One region of the Huintestinicola butyrica genome, then DNA from elsewhere that is predicted to be linked to it. Evidence: predicted binding sites of a transcription regulator. Region 1 holds the regulator's gene; the other holds the start of a gene.
The links. The regulator NrdR, encoded in region 1, represses ribonucleotide reductase genes. The targets are predictions, from matches to a motif close to CACNANATNTNGTG.

Region 1 (6,469 bases):
TTTATTTCGGCAGCTGTGAACGAAAGCATTCCGTCGTGGAATGCGGATATGGTCAGCAGCTCCTTTAAAGTGTCTGCATTGTAGGCAGAAAGGTCAGTTTTGATATTAAGATACTCAAAAGAGGGAACATCGCCGCTGCTTACTACCTTTGCGCTGAGACCCTCGCCCAGTACCTCGGGGGACTGGAGCTTAATGCCGTCTCTGTCAACAGCATTGCCCAGTGCGTCATAAAGCTGGATCTCGGAAGCTCCGCCGAAGGAAGCCGCCAGAGTGGTTGTTGTGCCATCGCCCAGCTCATATGCTATCCTCATAGCAGCGTCCTTGGTGGTAACGGAAGCGCTGGCTGTGCGGATAATGATATTCTTCTTGGACTTGTTGAGAGCGCTTACCATTACCGAACCTCTGTTAAGGTAAAGCTCGTCATCGGACTTGCCAGTGTATTTGCCTGTGGCAAGCACCTGAGTTGCAGGTTCAAGAACTATGTAGTTCTGGTCGTAATTGTCACGGGTGCGGTAGATAAGTGTGCATGAGCCGCCTGCGTTTACCGTAAGAGCATCGCCTGTTGCAAGGAATGTTTCGGCGGCAGCCTGAGTTGTGCCCTCGGCGTTGCTGATAACAACATCGCCCGAAACAGAGGATATGTACAGTCCGTAGCCGCTGCTGCCCGATGTAAGCACGATCACCGTGGCTATCACAGCGACAAGAGCAAGGGCTCCTGCGATTATTGCGGTTTTAAAGCTTTTCATATATCAGTGTCCTTTCAGTCAGCGGCTGTCACGTTCAGCCGAATTTATGATCTCCCACCATGGTATTGTGGGTGTGGTTGTCTGCGTGGTTTCTACAGTCGGTGCTGTGGTTTCGGAGACTGTCTCAGCAGAAGTTTGGGTTTCATAATAGGTTTCCGAAGCTGTGGTCTGTGATGATGTAGTTTCCGAAAATGTTGTTTCTGAAAACGTTGTTTCAAAAGTCGTTGCTTCGGAAATATCTGTTCCCGAAACCGTTGTTTCGGATATTTCCGTAACTGGCTCCGATACTGTTTCGGCAGTTTCCTCGCTTGGGGAAGTTTCGGTTTCGGATACAGTCGTTTCGGATACGGTAGTTTCCGCAATGCTTTCGGAAACAGCTTCCGATATCTCCGTTGCCGCTATATTTTCATCAAGCGCCAGATATGCACCGCCAAGGCTGTTGAGAGAGAACATCATGCTGCGCTGTGAAGCGATACGCATAAGGCTTTTCAGAGCGCTTTCGGGAAGAGCGGAAACCTCCGCCTCTTCCAGCGTGAGCGTTATTTCTCCGCTTGACGATGTTAGCCGTGCAAGACTGCCTGCCGCAAGCTTTTGAGCTGTGCCGCCGCCTGAGATATCAGCCTCGCCGTCAGCACAAATGATCTCTGCTGCATTATCGGTACGGCTTACCCTGAAAACAGAGCCGCTTGCCGTAACGATAACATTCAGCGCAGATACCTTTATATCGGCAGCTTTGTCAAGCCTAACCGCCGCAGCGCCCGTCAGCAGTTCAGCCCCGAAAGACTTGTCTTCCTTGCTGCGGGTAACAGTCACAGCCGAATCAGCCTCAGGATATATGTACCTGTCCCTGCCCAGCGTTATCCGTGCGGAGCCGCCTGACAGAACCTTTACGCAGTCACCGCTTTCCAGCCGCATACCTTGCTTGGCACTTATCTGCCCGCCGCTTCGCTCCACGATGACATTGCCATAGACCTCGTCAATGGCTATCCTGTTCCTGCCCGAGACAATTATCCATGCGGCGATAATGCCGATGATAATCACAGCCATCAGCACGGCGTAAAGGATAACAGTCGCCGAATGCTTCAATCGTGACCGAGCATTTATATTCATTTGTTTATATTCACACTCCGATGCTAAGAGAATTGTGAGCATTATTCCATATATTATATCATACTCTGCGTGATTTGTCAAACGGCGGCAGAAATTTCATTTTGATGATTTGTGCTGTTTTAAATCCTCTCACAAATTATTGCAATTTGCAGAAATATGTGTTATAATAATAAACAGTAAATTTTTCGCTTTGGGCGGCCAAGGGAGCAAGGCAGAAGATGACAATAAATATACCCGATAACATAAGTATCGTACTTGACAAACTCCATAACGCAGGCTATGAAGCCTATCTGGCGGGCGGCTGTGTCCGTGACGGGCTTATGGGCAGAGAACCGAGTGATTATGATATCACCACAAACGCTCTTCCCCGGCAGACTGCTGCCTGTTTCGAGGACTTTACCGTTATTGAAACTGGGATAAAGCACGGCACCGTAACAGTTGTCAGCGGCGGAGAAAATGTGGAGATCACCACCTACCGCATTGACGGTACATATGCCGATCACCGCAGACCCGATACTGTCTGTTTCACGCCCCGCCTGGAGGACGACCTTTCACGGCGTGATTTCACTATGAACGCCATGGCGTATTCCCCCGAAAGAGGGCTGGTGGATAAGTTCGGCGGTCAGGACGATATCATCGAGCGTGTTGTCCGCTGCGTTGGCGACCCATACGAAAGATTTGAGGAGGACGCACTGCGTATCCTACGTGCTCTAAGATTTGCTTCCGAGCTGGGCTTTGTCATTGACGCCGAAACAGCCCGTGCGATCCACGAGAAGAAATATCTGCTCAAAGAGATATCAGCCGAGCGCATAAGCAGCGAGCTTACCCGCTTTGTAACAGGAAAGACCCCATGCACTCTCATGATGGAATTCAGCGATGTTTTCAGCACAATTATCCCCGAGATAACCCCCTGCAACGGCTTTGACCAGAAGAGCAGGTATCATGTATATGACGTGTGGGGGCACATTGCCCACGCTGTTGAAAGATCCAAGCCCGATAAGTATGTCCGCCTGGCACTGCTGTTCCATGACATAGCAAAGCCTGCCTGCTGCCGCACAGATGATGAGGGTCACAGGCATTTCTTCGGCCATGAAAAGCAAAGCGCCGAAATGGCTGAAAAGATTATGGAAAGGCTGCATTTTAACGGTGAGACCGTGCGAAATGTGACGGAGCTTATAAAATATCACTACGTTACTCCCATTGAGAGCAAGCGTGTGGTAAGGCGCCTTGTTTCGGTAATGGGCATGGAGCAGTTCATACGGCTCATTGAGGTCATGAAAGGCGATAACCGTGCAAAGCAGAGCTTCTGCCTTGAACGTATCCCTGTGCTTGACGGCATGAAGATAATTGCATATGAGATAGTTCGCAGCGATGAGTGTTTTTCGCTCAGGCAGCTGGCTATCAACGGCAATGATATTGCGGCGCTGGGCATAAGCGGCAGGCAGATAGGGGAGGCCCTTGACAAGCTGCTTTCCAAGGTCATTGACGAGGAGCTGCCCAATGAAAAGGAAGCTCTTCTTACGGCGGCACAGAGCTTGCAGCAATAAAAAAACGGGGGATATACCCCCGTGTATCAATATAAATTTGTGGGAATAATATATAATGCGGTTTACTTATCCTTGCGAAGGTCGCTGATAAGATCAAGGAAGCAGTCAACATCGCTGAAATCCTTGTTTACCGAGGCGAAACGGACATATGCCACCTCGTCCAGCTTTTTGAGTTGCTCGAGCACCATATCGCTTATCTCGCTTGTGGATATCTGGCTGAGCATATTGTTGGCGCAGTAGTTTTCGATGCTGTCGGCAATGGCGATAATGGCAGAGCCGGGGACGGGACGCTTCTTGACGGCAAATGAAAGCCCTCTGATAAGCTTGTTCCTGTCAAAAGGCTCATAAGTGTTGTCCTTTTTATTAACAAGCAGCTCGGGCAGTTCAACGCATTCGTAGGTGGTAAAACGCCTTCCGCAGTTGGTACAGCGGCGGCGGCGGCGCTTTTTTCCGTCGATAAAACGTGAATCTATAACTTTGGTATCTTCAAATCCGCAGAACGGGCATTTCATTTTTATGGCCTCCTCGCCTATGAGTACATAGTTTGCATACACATACTACAATTATATTATACAATTTCTGCGGTCAGATGTCAATATTTTGATAACAAAAGGATGATAATAATTGAGGAAAAGAAGAAAATATAACGGCGTAAGGATATTTGCGGTATCAACTGTAATTTTATTTGCGGCGGTGTTTTTAATGGCGCATTTTTCCAAAGGTAAAACCGATGATATCACATCTGAAAACAAGCTTCCCGCTGAGACTTCGGGTGCTTCCGACACACAGCAGGCAGGCTCCGAGACACTTCCGTCTGACGGAACTGACGAGGCTGGCGTGACTGACGCTGAGGGACCGGAGACCGGTGTGTCCGATGGCGATGTTACCGATGTTTCCGAGACCGAGGCTGCGGCTGAGCCTATGCCCGACCCTGCCGATGCGGACAACGTTTGGGCGATGTTCCTGGTAAACGGCAAAAACCCCGTTTCTGCCGAATACTGCGACGGCATCGAGACTGCTAAGGTCTATGAGAGCTGGAGAGAATATTACATGGACGCAAGAATGTCCGAATATATGACCCAGATGCTCAAGGCTGCCTCTGAGGACGGACATCAGCTCATAGTTATGTCCGCCTACCGCTCTGTGGAGTATCAGCAGAAGAACTTTGACAAGAGCGTGCAGGATCGTATGGACAACAGGGGAATGACCTATGATGAGGCTTATGCCGATACTCTGAAAGAGGTGCAGCTCCCCGGCTACAGCGAGCATAACGCAGGTCTTGCGGCGGATATCATGTCTGATGAATATGTTGATATGAACGACGACGGCTTCAAGAATACTGAGGCGTACAAGTGGCTCCGGGAGCACGCAGCGGATTATGGTTTTATCCTCCGCTATCCCGAGGGCAAGGAGGATATTACGGGCATAATCTACGAGCCTTGGCATTACCGCTTTGTGGGCGTATATTATGCAAAGCTCCTTACCGACAAGCAGGTCACTCTTGAAGAATATTTTGAGGAAATGAACTGGGTGGATAAGGACGGCGTTGCTGTCAGCCATATACCGACACTGGAGTGAGAATATGCTTGAAAATAAGCTTGGCATCACAAACTCTGCGGAGCTTGCCCGTGAAGAGGAGCGGATAAGCAAAACAAAGGCTTCCGTGATGTTTGAAAGCGGCTTCCTTGATACGCTTGAAGCGGGAACAGTGTCCACTTTGTGTGAGATACACCGTTTCCTTTTCTGTGACATCTATGATTTTGCGGGAAAGCTGCGGACGGTCAATATCTCAAAGGGAAAATTTCGCTTTGCTTCGGTCATGTATCTTGAAGATGCGCTGGCGGCAGTGGAAAAGATGCCCCAGAGCAGCTTTGATGAGATAATCGAAAAATATGTTGAAATGAACATTGCTCACCCGTTCAGGGAGGGCAACGGGCGCAGTATGCGCATATGGCTCGACCTTATGCTGAAAGCCTCCCTTGGCAAAGTCACCGACTGGAACAGCGTTGACAAGGAAAGCTATCTTGCCGCCATGGAGCACAGCCCCGTAAGCGACAGGGACATCAAGGCGGTCATCGCTTCGGCTCTCACCGACAGGATAAGCGACCGTGATACCTTTATGAAAGGCATCGACAACAGCTATTATTACGAGGGTTACACTGCCTACAGTACAGCCCGTCTGTCGGAATTGCACAATAAAATAAACAGGGAATGCCCCTGAAAAAAGGAGATATAAATATGAATAAGATGATGAATATGCCCGAAATACGTCTCGGAATAGTTGCGGTGAGCCGTGACTGCTTCCCCGCAAGCCTTTCCGCAGGCAGAAGAACAGCCGTATGCAAGGCCTGTTCCGCAAAAGGAATAGATGTTTATGAATGTCCCACCACAGTTGAGAGCGAAAAGGATATGCTCAAAGCGGTGGAAGAGCTGAAAGAAGCGGGAGTAAATGCACTGGTGGTATATTTGGGCAACTTCGGCCCCGAGACTGCCGAAACTCTCCTTGCCAAGAGATTTGGTCTGCCTGTAATGTTTGCGGCTGCTGCCGAGGAAACAGGCGATAACCTTGTGAGCGGCAGAGGAGACGCATACTGCGGTATGCTCAACGCAAGCTACAACCTGGGGCTTAGAGGCGTTAAGGCTTATATCCCCGAATATCCCGTAGGCACTGCCGATGAAGTGGCTGATATGATAGGCGGATTTATCCCCGTGGCAAGAGTCGTTCTCGGTCTTTCAAAGCTCAAGGTCATCTCCTTTGGCCCCCGTCCTCAGGACTTCCTTGCCTGCAACGCACCTATCGCACGAATCTACAATCTGGGCGCTGAGATAGAGGAAAACTCCGAGCTTGACCTGTTTGCTGCATTCAATGCTCATGCAGGCGATGCAAGGATCGAAAAGGTCGTTGCCGAAATGGCTGAGGAGCTTGGACAGGGCAACAAGATGCCCGGCATTCTCCCCAAGCTTGCTCAGTATGAGATAACTCTCCTTGACTGGGCTGAGGAGCACAAGGGCGAAAGAGAATTTGTTATCTTTGCCAACAAGTGCTGGCCCTCTTTCCAGACACAG
Region 2 (6,469 bases), on a different contig from region 1:
TGCAAGATACTCGTTATTTGTAAGGATAAGACCGCCTCTGGGGCCTCTGAGGGTCTTGTGAGTAGTTGTTGTAACGATATCGGCATAAGGAACGGGAGACTGATGCTGACCTGCTGCAACAAGACCTGCGATGTGAGCCATATCTACCATAAGATATGCGCCTACAGCTCTTGAGATCTCGGAGAGCTTTTCAAAATCAATAGCTCTGGGGTATGCGGAAGCACCTGCAACGATAAGCTTGGGCTTGCACTTGTTAGCTTCCTTGTAAAGAGCCTCATAGTCTATATAGCCCTCATCATTTGTGCCATAGGGAACAAAGTTGAAGTATTTTCCGGAAATATTTACGGGAGAACCGTGAGTAAGGTGGCCGCCGTGAGCAAGGCTCATGCCCATTACAGTATCACCGGGTGTAAGGAGAGCCACATAAACAGCTGTATTTGCCTGTGCGCCCGAATGAGCCTGAACGTTTGCATACTTTGCTCCGAAAAGCTTCTTGGCTCTTTCGATAGCAATGGTCTCAACGATATCAACGTCCTCGCAGCCGCCGTAATATCTCTTTCCGGGGTAGCCCTCAGCATACTTGTTGGTAAGAACGCTGCCCATAGCAGCCATTACTGCGGGGGAAACGATGTTTTCACTGGCGATAAGCTCAAGGTTTCTCTTCTGACGTGCAAGCTCCTTTGCCATAGCGTCGCCAACTTCGGGGTCAGCCTGCTGAACAAAGCCGATAGTATCAATGATATTCTCGTACATTTTTAACTCTCCTTTGAATTAAGTTTGATGCAGCAGCTCTTTTCCCGTGCCGCTGCGTATAACGATGGTACTATTATACAATATTTCCGAAAAAAATGCAACCGTTTTTGAAAATTTTCTGATGTACCCAAAAATAAAAAGGACTGCACATATAACAGGCAGTCCGAATATTACTTTATTTTGTCACATTCAAGCTCATATATAACGATATCGCCCTTTTCAAAGGTCTTTTTCAGGTCGATTATCCTCTGGTTTTCCGAGCCTCTGAACGCAAGGCTGATGTTCTTCTTTTCCTCTACAAATTCGCCGTCAACAAGAACATCAATGTATGACAGCAACTCATCGGTACACTCGCACCTTGCACGGCTCTCCTCTGTCAGCTCCTCAAAGGTATAACCCGAATAGCACCAAATGTCCTTTTCGGGGAAAAGCAGCTTTACACGCTTGACCAGCGAAAGCAGCGCACGCTGATTATCAGGCTCCATAGGCTCGCCGCCCAGAAGAGTAAGTCCGTTTATATATGACGGACGGAGCATATCGGTAATGCTCTCCTCCGTCTCTGTGGTATAAGGCATACCATAATCAAAATCCCATGTATCGGGATTGAAGCAACCCTTGCAGTGATGGGTACAGCCCGAGACGAAGAGCGTTACTCTTACGCCCTCGCCGTTGGCTATATCACAGTTTTTTATTTCACCGTACCTCATTACAGATGAAGCACCCTCTCCTTGATCTCCTGAGTTCTTCCCTGATTCCAGAACTGGGTGCCAATGTATCCGCAGGTACGTCTGGCAACGTTCATCTTGTCCTGATTACGGTTTCCGCACTGAGGGCACTCCCATACCAGCTTGCCGTCGTCCTCGACGATCTTTATCTCGCCGTCGTAGCCGCATACCTGGCAGTAGTCGCTCTTGGTGTTGAGCTCGGCATACATGATATTGTCATAGATAAATCTGATGACCTGCATTACAGCAGAAATGTTGTGGAGCATATTTGGCACCTCAACATAGCTGATAGCTCCTCCGGGAGAAAGCGCCTGGAACTCGGATTCAAGCTTCAGCTTTGTGAAAGCGTCCACAGGCTCGGTAACGTGAACGTGATAGCTGTTTGTGATGTAATTCTTATCGGTAACGCCCTTTACGATGCCAAAGCGCTTCTGGAGGCACTTTGCAAACTCGTAGGTGGTGGATTCGAGAGGAGTTCCGTAGATACTGTAGTCGATGTTTTCCTCGTCCTTCCACTTAGCGCAGTACTCATTGAGCTTGCGCATTATCTCAAGTCCGAGCTCCTTGCCCTCAGGCTCGGTGAGCTTCTTGCCGATAAGGCTGTAAACGCACTCCCAGAGACCTGCATAGCCAAGGGAAATGGTGGAATATCCATCGTAAAGCAGCCTGTCTATCTCCTCGCCCTTTTTCAGTCGGGCAAGAGCGCCGTACTGCCAGAGGATAGGCGCAACATCGGAAAGAGTACCCTTGAGACGTTCGTGGCGGCATCTGAGTGCTCTGTGGCAAAGATCCATTCTTTCGTCGAATATCGACCAGAACTTGTTCATATCCTTGCCTGCGCTGAGTCCGATATCCACCAGATTGATGGTAACAACGCCCTGATTGAAGCGTCCGTAATATTTATGCTCGCCTTCCTTGTAGTTTCCTGCATTTGCAAGGTTGCCCTTCTTGTAAGAACGGTCGGCGGTAAGGAATGAACGGCAGCCCATGCAGGTGTAAACGTCACCTTTAAGCTCCTTCATCTTCTTTTCGGAAATATAGTCGGGAACCATTCTCTTTGCGGTGCATTTAGCCGCAAGCTCGGTCAGATAATAATACTCGGAGCCTTCGTCAACGTTATCGTCCTCAAGCACATAAATAAGCTTGGGGAATGCGGGAGTTACCCACACGCCTGACTCGTTCTTTACGCCCTGGTATCTCTGCCTGAGAGTTTCCTCGATTATCATTGCAAGGTCTTTCTTCTCACGCTCGTTCTTTGCTTCGTTAAGGTACATGAATACGGTAACAAAGGGAGCCTGTCCGTTGGTGGTCAAAAGAGTTACGACCTGATACTGGATAGTCTGAACGCCTCTTGTTATCTCCTTGCGCAGGCGATCCTCAACTATTCTTGCTCTTGTTTCCTCATCGGGATCACAACCCAGCTCCTTGACCTCGGCATCAAACTCACGCTTTATCTTCTCACGGGATATCTGAACGAAAGGAGCCAGATGTGCAAGGCTGATACTCTGACCGCCGTACTGGTTGGAAGCAACCTGTGCGATTATCTGAGTAGCGATGTTGCAGGCTGTGGAAAAGCTGTGGGGCTTTTCAATAAGAGTCTCGCTGATAACAGTGCCGTTCTGGAGCATATCCTCCAGATTTACAAGGTCACAGTTGTGCATATGCTGAGCAAAATAATCCGCATCATGGAAGTGGATTATGCCCTGCTCGTGAGCTTCTATAATATCCTGAGGGAGCAGCAGTCTCTTTGTAAGGTCACGGCTGACCTCGCCTGCCATATAGTCACGCTGAACGCTGTTGACTGTAGGGTTCTTGTTGGAGTTTTCCTGCTTGACCTCTTCATTGCTGCACTCGATAAGGGTAAGTATCTTATTGTCGGTAGTGTTGGCTTTACGGATAAGGGAACGGGTATAGCGATATCTTACATATCTTCTTGCCAGCTCAAAAGCGCCCTTTGCCATAAGCTGATTTTCCACCATATCCTGGATCTCCTCCACGGATACGGCTCTGTTCATCTTATTGCACTTATATTCAACGTAATCGGCAACGTCCTCTATTTCCTCTGCGGAAATAGCTCCCTTTTCGCACGCCTTGTTAGCCTTTGCAACGGCAGCGGAGATCTTTGAAACGTCAAAATTCTCTTCCGATCCGTTTCTTTTGATAATCTTCATTAAATCTACTCATCCTTTCAAAGCCCTGCCTTCCGATCAGCCCGAGAAGCAGCATAACCCCGTCTCCTTTGATATCGTTCAAGCCTGAACGACATGAATTTCAACTCATTTTATGTCTTGATATATGTTTTGCGTAAAAAAAATCCTGTGTATATCTGCCGTCCCGTTCTTAGGCGGAACACTATATACACGGGTCTGTCATCTGCAAAACCACTATATCTAGTATTATACAACCTTTTTCTATATTTGGCAAGTGTAATTTTTCATACTATTGACGTGCGTTTATTATGCAATCCTACAATTTTTTACAAATAGCTTGACAGGATCTGCGGCTTAAAAAAGCGACTTTTAACAACTGCATAAAAACGTTTTCAATTTGCAGCGAATTTTTGTTGATTATCGCTTAATGCCAAAAGTGATATGTATATAACCGCATATTGGCGCAAAAATAACCTGCACCTGTGCCCACAATATGCACAGATGCAGAATTATATCAGTAATATCCGCTCAGGAAACTTACGCTCCGTAAGCCATTTTCTCAAATTCAGCCAGAGGGACAGGCTTTGAATACAAAAAGCCTTGAACCGTATCGCAGCCGCACTGGGAAAGAAAGCTTGCCTGCTCCTTTGTCTCAACGCCCTCAGCCACCATATCAAGACCGATGTCCTTTGACATTGCAATAGTGTGGGCGATTATCTTCTTGCCCCTTTCGGAAAGCATAAATTCGCTGAAAAACGCCCTGTCTATCTTGATAACGTCAAAAGGAGTGCTTTTGAGAGTATTGAGGGAGGAATATCCCGAACCAAAATCGTCCATCAGCAGCACATAGCCGTTGTCTTTAAGCTCACACACCGCATTTTCCGTTCTGGGATTTTCCACTGTTTCGGTTATTTCCGTCTCAATATACTTCTGGGGAATATCATACTTTTTGATAAGCGCATTGAGCTTGCCGATAAAGTCACCGCTGTCAAGATGCACCCTTGAAATATTTATGGAAATAGTCACAGGTTCACGGACCATATCTATCCACTTGCGCACAGCCTTGCACGCCTGCTCCCAGATGTATTCATCAAGCTTGATGATAAACCCGTTCTGCTCGAACACGGGAATAAAGACAGCAGGGGAAATAAGACCGTACTCGGGGTGCCGCCATCTTGCCAGCGCCTCAGCGCCAACTATCTTATTGGCTTCAATGCTGTACTTTGGCTGAAGATACATCTCAAACTCGTTATGCTCCAGCGCATAATACATTCTTTCCTCTATCTGCCTACGGAGGTTAAGCACATTTTCCTGATTTTTGGCGTAATAGCCCACATTTTTCAGTGCACTGCCCTTTACAGATTCCCTTGCCAGAGCCACACGGTCCATAAGTATGCGCACAGGAGCCGTCTTATCCACTTCATCGGCAAAATACACGCCGAACACAAGCTTATATTCAATGCTGCCGTATCGGCTGAGAAGCCTGTTTATATTTCCGATAAGAACATCTATTTCGTCACGGCTGTTATAAGCCGTGACTATAACAAAAATATCGGCGGCAAGACGAAAATGCACCTGCTTCTCGGCGCATATGACATCAAGGACGTTTCTTATGTGATCAAGTATGTCATTGCCTGTTTTTTCGCTGTATTCGGTGTTTATAAACCTGAATTTTTCAATATCGAACTGTACAAAAGCGGTGTTCGCTCCGCTTTCGAGAATGGAGCGAACTCTGTTTTCATAAACCTTGGGGTGAGTATCATTGGTGAAGCTGTCAACTATATCCTTATTGACAAGCTCCTCGGCGGTCATAATATGGATACAGCCGATAATGCTGTTTATATTGTCATTGCCGTCGCTGCGTGGGATAATATTCATTATCACCCACTCATATACAGGCGACTTTGCTTCCCCTGTATTGAGGCGGAAGCTTATGCTGAGACTGCCGTCACGCTCGGAGACACCTTTGGGCGCCAGCAGCTCGCCGCAGAACATTGACACCATTTCCCTGTCCGCAGGGTGAACGGCATCGCCCTTTTGCAGCTGCACTATGGGATTTATCCCCTCGACAAACACGCTTTTGAAATGCCCCGAGCTGTTTTCAATACTGAAAGTGCCGTCAGAAAGGTCGCAGACAAAGCCGAAGCATCTGTCGCTTTCGCTGATATATTCGCTGAACGCCTCCGCAAATGCCTTGCTCACCGTCTCCTACCTTCCTTCTGCCTTAATGAACGTTGGTATGCTCAAGCGACTTATGAAGCGCTGTTGTAAACGTTGGAATATTTATAACATGAAGTCCGCTCTTGTTGAGATATCCGTTTACCACCTTTTTATCCTTGAAAAAGTCGGCTGCGGAATTTGCCGAAAACTCAAACAGCTCGCCGGTGTTGCTTACAGCAGCATACATCACCGAATCAAAGGGCGACTTGTACTGATTGATAATATAGAATGCAGTAGAGTGCTTTCTCTCTTCATATGTAAGCTTTGCCAGAGCGTGCTTACTGTCGGTTATCTTTACAACAGAATTTTCAAGCTTTGCGTTGTATATCTCACGGTGAACTATTTTCTGGGTTATATCAGCGATATCATACTCGCTGACCGACATACTGTCCTCATCAAATACCACAAAAGATATCTTGCCCTGCTCATCAAGTACCTTGCATATCAGATATTCATTCATCAGCCTTTATCCTTTCTTTGTTGTAGCCAGATGAAACAGCTTAGTACATTTTGTTATACAGCTGCTCATACCATATCCATTTATTATATAATAATAACATAAAAGGCTCTATTTTTCAAGAGCGTTTATGTATTTTTATACAAATTAAATAAAAAATGCCG

Region 2: a site for NrdR is predicted at 3,861-3,874, ahead of nrdD (anaerobic ribonucleoside-triphosphate reductase). Genes of this name have one in related genera too.

Annotation. Positions count from the first base shown of each region.
Region 1 covers NZ_JAOQKB010000001.1:169,748-176,216, forward strand. Annotated here, with positions in the region: gene OCV68_RS00775 (InlB B-repeat-containing protein) at 1-746, opposite strand, end outside; gene OCV68_RS00780 (FecR domain-containing protein) at 765-1,856, opposite strand; gene OCV68_RS00785 (CCA tRNA nucleotidyltransferase) at 2,075-3,403, shown strand; gene nrdR (transcriptional regulator NrdR) at 3,466-3,915, opposite strand; gene OCV68_RS00795 (M15 family metallopeptidase) at 4,028-4,981, shown strand; gene fic (protein adenylyltransferase Fic) at 4,986-5,624, shown strand; gene OCV68_RS00805 (L-fucose/L-arabinose isomerase family protein) at 5,651-6,469, shown strand, end outside.
Region 2 covers NZ_JAOQKB010000009.1:32,336-38,804, reverse strand. Annotated here, with positions in the region: gene glyA (serine hydroxymethyltransferase) at 1-753, opposite strand, end outside; gene nrdG (anaerobic ribonucleoside-triphosphate reductase activating protein) at 924-1,460, opposite strand; gene nrdD (anaerobic ribonucleoside-triphosphate reductase) at 1,460-3,649, opposite strand; gene OCV68_RS10115 (GGDEF domain-containing phosphodiesterase) at 4,166-5,830, opposite strand; gene OCV68_RS10110 (hypothetical protein) at 5,853-6,308, opposite strand.